2 linked regions of the Tomitella gaofuii genome follow. The protein of the gene in region 1 interacts with the protein of each later gene in a pairwise test. Links are inferred from orthologs where the notes say so. Each region holds a gene or a part of one and is shown on either strand. Other genes may lie near its edges. The genes, in order: H4F70_RS14540 and moeA.

Region 1 (3,106 bases):
TCACGATCCCCTCCGCCAGCAGGAACCCGTGCACGAGGTCCATGTCGTCGCCGGGAGTGCGCATGGTGACGGTCAGCGGGGCGCCGTCCACGCGGATCTGCAGCGGCTCCTCGACCACCAGCGTGTCCTGGCGGGTGTGGTGCCCTTCGGGGGTGCGCCGGACGATCCGCCGGCGGGTGGTGACGCGGCCCATGCCCCTCATCTTGGACCGCGGCGGCGCCGGATGCACACCCGTTCCCGGGTACACGTGCGCGTGCGTTCGGGACGCGCGTGCCGCCGGGGAAGTGGCATCCTGGTGCGGTGTCTCCCACGCAGAAGATCCCATCCCGTCCCGCGGTGAGTGTCCGCCCTGCCACCGGTGACGATGTCCTCGGCGTCGCCCGCGTGTTGGCGGACGCGTTCCACGACGATCCGCTCATGTCGTGGATCGTCCCGGATGAGCATGCCCGGCCCGGGGCGTTGCAGCGCATGTTCGTGGTGGGGCTGCGGTTCCACCACCTGGGCCTGGGCGGGGTCGAGGTCACCGACGGCCCGTCCGGGCGCCTCGCGGGTGCAGCGGTGTGGAATCCGCCGGGCCGGTGGCAGGCCTCGCATGCGGCGCAGCTGCTGTCGGTGCCGGCGGAACTGCTGGCGCTCGGCCGGGCGGCCCGCCTCGCCGGCGTCGTCGACGATGCGCTGGCGCAGGCGCATCCCGCGGAGCCGCACTGGTACCTCTCGGAGATCGGGACCGGACGCCAGGCGCGCGGACTGGGCCACGGGTCGGCACTGCTGCGTTCCCGGCTGCAACGGTGCGACGCGGAGGGCACGCCCGCCTATCTCGAGTCGAGCAAGCGGGGGAACCTGCCGTACTACGAGCGTTTCGGGTTCGTCACCACCGGAGAGATCCGGGTGCCGGACGGGCCGTCGCTGTGGGGCATGTGGCGCGAGCCGCAGCAGCCGTGACGCCGACCCGCGGCAAACGGTGAGGTGACGGCGCAGTGACTGTGCACGCCGGGTCCGCGACCGCCGCCTGCGGGGTCGTGCTCGCAGGGGGCCGTTCGCGCCGGATGGGGCGCGACAAGGCCACCATGGCGTGGGGCGGTGCGACGATGCTCGAATCGGTCGTCGCGGTGCTGCGCGCGCGGCTGCCGCGGGTGTTCGTCGTCGCCGCCGACGGTCAGCGGGTTCCGGCGCCGGCCGGCGCCGAAATGGTCGTGGACTCGGTGCCGGACGAGGGTCCGTTGCGCGGGCTGGAGGCGGGTTTGCGCGCGGGCGGCGCCGCCGGGTACCGGTGGGCGTTCGTGGCGGCCACCGACATGCCGCTCCTCACCGCCGCGGTGGTCGGCCGGCTGCTCGAGGGAGTCGCCGCAGGGCCTGCCGACGCGTCGGGGGCCCCCGACGCGGTGATCGCCGTCGCCGGCGGCCGGGACCACCCCCTCGCCGGGGTGTACAGGACGGCCCTGGCCGAGGAGATCGACGCGGTCGTCCGGTCCGGGAGGCGGAGTATGCGGGGTTTCCTCGAGGGCGCGACCGTGCACAGGGTCGTGCTCGGCGGAGCGGACGCGCGGGCGGTGTTCAACGTCAACACCCCCGCAGATGCGCGCGCGGCCCGAGGCCATGGCATTGTGTGATCCGTCGTCGGCCCGTGAGGGGGCGTGGGCCCGTGCGCAGCGCCGGGCCGAGGTTGCAACGGGCCCCGGTCGGGCGGGTGCCCCATGATCAGAGGGGAAAGTGCGTGATGCACACACGTGGAATCGTCCGTGTCGTTTCGGGGCTCGGTGCGGTCGCGGCCGTGGCATTCCCGCTCGCGGCGTGCGGGTCGGACTCCGGCGGCACCGCCACCGGGGGTGACGCGGTGGCGATGATGCAGTCGGCCATGGACGGCGAGGGCGCGGTCACCTGCGAGATCACCGACGCGGAGCAGCCGGGCTCGATGAGCATCGCCGGCAGCGACCGCTACCGGATCCTGGCGCAGTCCGACGGCGAGACGGTGAATCTGCTCCGGGACGGCTCCGACGTGTACGTGTGGAAGGACGGCGGCGGCACCGGCATGAAGACGACTGCCGACTCGCAGACGGGCATGACTCTGCCCAACATCCAGGAGGCGATCGACCAGGAGAAGGCCTCGCCGACGGTGGACATGGAATGCGCCGCGGACGGCGACGTGGACGCGAAGCTCGTGGCGCCGGACGAGGTGGAGTTCCAGACGGTCCCGTAGCCGCCGGCGGCGGTCTCGTGTAGTAGTGGTGCCCGGACGGCAGGCGGCGACCCGCGGCGTGGGAGGCGGACGGATGGACGGATCGGTACGCACGGCGATGCGCGCCGCGGCGGCGGTCGCGGCGGCGGCGGTGTTGGCCGGGTGCGGCTCGTCGGACCCGGAGGCGGGGGCCTCCGACGGTGCGGCAGGGCAGTCCGCGCCGTCCGATCAGGCGCCGTCCACGCAGGCCTCCCCGGCCGCGCCGCCCGGTTCCGCATCGCCAGCCGACGGGGCGCTGTATGACACCGTCGCGCACCGGCTCATCACCCAGGCGATGGCCGGCGACAAGTTCATCGAGTGCACGGCGAAGGACTCCGACGACACGGTGACCGCATATGTCCACGGCGAAGACCGCATGCGGATCGACAGCGGCACCGGGCCGTCCGCCGGGCACGTGCTCACCGTCGACGGCGTCACCTATCTGTGGTCCGATGACGAGCCGGGCGGCATGAAGACGACCGGCCCCGCGTCGGACGGGATGAAGAAGATGATCGAGGGCATGGGGGTGGACCTCGACGCCGCGCGGAAACTGGGCGGAGAGCAGGCGGCCGGCATCGAGGAGGGCGCGACTCTGGGCTGCGCGGAGTACTCCGGTGACGGGTCGGTGTTCGCGGTGCCGGCGGACCGGGAGTTCGCCTCGGTCGACGACGCCCTCGGCGAGGCCCCGGTGGACCTGCCCGGTCCGGTGCCCGGCCAGGGGGGCGGCGACTGACCGCTGCGCCGGCAGGTGGCGGCCGCCACGGGGGCCGACGGGCGAGCGCGCCGGTCAGGGGTGCGACGCATAGAATCGTGCGGTGACCAGTCCAGCCTGGAGAAGGGACCCCTCAGTGACCCGTGAGCCCGATACCGCCGCGAATCCGGGCGGCAGCC
Region 2 (3,116 bases), 460 kb from region 1 along the record:
AAGTTCGTCGCCGCATGCCAGTCGACGGTGCAACCGTTCGACACATCACCGCTGTGTTTGCCGCTGGCGGGAAGCTCGTAGGTCGGCTGCGCGGCGGACGAGCCGACGCTGCCGAGTGAGCCCGTCAGCGGCGCGGCGGCCGCGACGGCCGGCACCGCGAGGGCGATGATCCCGGCCGAGGCCAGGGCTGCTGCTGATCGAATCCTCATTCTGACGGCTCCTTGTCTCATGGTGCGGAGTGCACCGAATCCGTGGTTCGCGGTCGCAGTCCTGCAGGCTCACCGCGGGCACACGCTCCGGGATGCTGTGCAGTGCGACGACGGGCCGAGGCATGGACGATGACTGCCGCAGACCACCGCCGGAGCCGGGGCGCGCACTCACGGTATGCACGCAACGGCCGGCGAATCCAGGCGGACTGAAAATATCCCGCGTTCACCTGTCACGCGTGCGACTGTCACCCGATCGAACGACGTGACGCCTCGTCGTACCCGCGGTCGCCCCACTCATGGACGTCCGATGTCTCCGGCCCCGCCTCGACGGTCCCCCCGGTGAGGCCGCACCTTCGCGCTCCGCCGCGAACGGGTGGCACAGCGGCGTCGGATCGTGGTCGTCGACCAGGATGACGCCCGCACCCGCACCGCACGCCCCCTGGCTTTCGCAGAGCAGCCGGTGGTGCCGCGATGGCAAGACCGTGCTGCACAATGGCCCCATGCGCACCGTTGCCGAGCACCGCGCCGTGGTCGCGGCCCTCCTCACCCGCTCCACCGCCGCGGCCGGCCTGCCCCTGGCCCGGGCGGCCGGGCGCCCCCTGGCTGCGGACCTGGTCGCCGGGCGCGCGCTCCCCGCCTTCGACAACTCGGCGATGGACGGATACGCGGTCCGCGCCCAGGATGTGGCCACGGCCGCCGAGGACGCACCCGTCGCCCTGCCCGTGGCCGCCGACATCCCCGCCGGCCGCACCGACACCCCGCCGCTCGCGCCGGGCACTGCGCACCGCATCATGACGGGCTCGCCCGTCCCGGCGGGAGCCGACGCGATAGTGCCGGTGGAGGACACGGAACCCCTCGACGGACCCCCTTCGCGCAGTCCGCGCGCCCACGTGGCTCCCGGCCGCGTCGCCATCCGCCGCGCGCCCACCGCCGGGCGCCACATCCGGCGCGCCGGCAGCGACGTCACCCCCGGCGCCGTCGTCCTGGAGGCGGGCACCGCCCTGGGCGCCGCGCAGTTGGGCCTGCTTTCCGCTCTCGGCGCGCCGAAGGCGACCGTCGTGCCCCCGCTCAAGGTGCTGGTGCTGTCCACCGGCAGCGAGCTGGTGGAACCGGGGCGCGACCTGCTGCCCGGGCAGATCCACGAGTCCAACGGCATCATGCTGGCGGCCGCGGCGCGCGAGGCCGGGGCCGTGGCCGAGCAGGCGCACTTCGTCGCCGACGACGCCGACGCGTTCCTGTCCGTGCTGCGGTCCGCCGACGCGGACCTGGTCCTCACCTCGGGCGGGGTGAGCATGGGCGCCTACGAGGTGGTCAAGGACGCTCTTGCCGGCAGGGGCGTCGAGTTCGTGCGCGTGGCGATGCAGCCGGGCAAGCCGCAGGGCGCGGGAATCGTCGACGGCACACCCGTCATCACGTTGCCGGGCAATCCCGTCAGCTCGCTCGTCTCGTTCGAGGTGTTCGTGCGCCCCGCCCTGCGCGCCGCGATGGGGTTCCGGGACACCGAACGGCCCCGCCGACGCGCCATATTGTCGGAGCCCCTGACCGCCCCCGCCGGCAAGACGCAGTTCCGGCGCGGCGTGTTCGACCGCGACGCCGGCACAGTCACCACCGTCGGCCCTCCCGGGTCGCACCATTTGCGGTGGATGGCCGCGTCGAACTGCCTGCTCGAGATCGCCGCGGACACCACCGCGCTCGACGCGGGCGCCGAGGTGACCGTCTGGGATCTCGCCGTCTGATCCGACCGACTTCTCGCCCCGGCGACGCCCTGGCCTGCGCGGGTGCGACCGGACGCCCGCCGCTTGGCACAATGGTCCGATGCCCCGCCACGCCGCAGCGGGCGGGGGCCGCGACCGAGGAGACGACTGAACACAGTGGCGCGCCGACCGAAGTCCACCGACGCAGAAGGCCCGGGCAGCCCCGGCGCCCCCGGATCGCACGCGCCCGGGCAGCCCGCCTTCTCCCCGTCCCACGCGGTGCGCGTGATCCGCTCCACCGTGCCGCCCATGGACCGCGCGGGGGTGCCGTTCGTGACGGCGCCCCTGGCAGTGGCGCTGGCGGGCCGACGGCGGCGGTACGTGCGCGGGCCTGCCCTCGCGGCGGCCGCGGTGACGGGGGCGTTCTTCCGCAATCCTCCCCGCGTCCCGCCCACGCGTCCCGGCGTCGTCGTGGCGCCCGCGGACGGCGAGGCCGTGCTCGTCGACCACGCCCCGCCGCCCGCCGAGCTCGGCCTGGGCGATGCCCCGCTGCCGCGCGTCAGCGTCTTCCTGTCCGTCCTGGACGTGCACACCCAACGCTCCCCCGTCACCGGCGTGGTCGAGCGCATCGAGTACCGCAAGGGCCGGTTCCTCTCGGCCGACCTGCCCGATGCGGCCGAGGTGAACGAACGCAACGCCATGGCCCTGCGCACGCCCGACGGCCACCGTGTGATCGCGGTGCAGATCGCGGGGCTGCTGGCGCGGCGTATCGTGTGCCGCACCGGTGAGGGCTCCACGCTGGGCATCGGCGAGACCTACGGGCTGATCCGCTTCGGTTCGCGCGTGGACACGTACCTGCCCGCCGGGTCGCGGATCCTCGTCGAGCGCGGGCAGCGCACCGTCGGCGGAGAAACCGTCCTGGCCGAGCTGCCGGACGCGGGCGACGCCGGGCGGGCCGACCGGTGAGCGGCCCCGTCGGCACGCCGGGCGGGGTGCCTGCAGAGGACGCCGACGACCGCCAGGGCATGCGCGTAAGCACCATCCGGCTGCTGCCGAGCACCATCACCATCGCCGCACTGTGTTCGGGGCTGTCCGCCCTCCACTTCGCGCTGCTCGGAAAACCGGGGGTGGCGCTGGCCCTCATCGCGCTGGCCGCGATCCTCGATTCGCTCGATGGGCGCGTGGCCCGCATGCTCGACGCCACGACCAAGAT

Evidence for each region.
Region 2: the proteins of H4F70_RS14540 (region 1) and moeA interact in binary tests that used the Escherichia coli proteins (3 or more experiments, as listed by UniProt). The link is inferred for Tomitella gaofuii from one-to-one orthologs.

What each region holds. Positions count from the first base shown.
Region 1 is NZ_CP059900.1:3,144,418-3,147,523, reverse strand. The notes cover bases 1-2,793. They hold H4F70_RS14540 (molybdenum cofactor guanylyltransferase), read left to right. Parts: upstream 1-977; coding sequence 978-1,610; downstream 1,611-2,793. Other genes in these bases: H4F70_RS14530 (hypothetical protein), read left to right, coding at 2,271-2,793; H4F70_RS14535 (hypothetical protein), read left to right, coding at 1,772-2,197; H4F70_RS14545 (GNAT family N-acetyltransferase), read left to right, coding at 337-942; fdhD (formate dehydrogenase accessory sulfurtransferase FdhD), read right to left, coding at 1-193. Also shown: more of H4F70_RS14530, read left to right, coding at 2,794-2,948; H4F70_RS14525 (valine--tRNA ligase), read left to right, coding at 3,064-3,106. UniProt on the Escherichia coli protein: Transfers a GMP moiety from GTP to Mo-molybdopterin (Mo-MPT) cofactor (Moco or molybdenum cofactor) to form Mo-molybdopterin guanine dinucleotide (Mo-MGD) cofactor.
Region 2 is NZ_CP059900.1:3,609,564-3,612,679, forward strand. What follows is about bases 25-2,827. They hold moeA (molybdopterin molybdotransferase MoeA), read left to right. Parts: upstream 25-709; coding sequence 710-1,945; downstream 1,946-2,827. Other genes in these bases: H4F70_RS16790 (hypothetical protein), read right to left, coding at 25-209; H4F70_RS16800 (phosphatidylserine decarboxylase), read left to right, coding at 2,081-2,827. Also shown: more of H4F70_RS16790, read right to left, coding at 1-24; more of H4F70_RS16800, read left to right, coding at 2,828-2,869. UniProt on the Escherichia coli protein: Catalyzes the insertion of molybdate into adenylated molybdopterin with the concomitant release of AMP.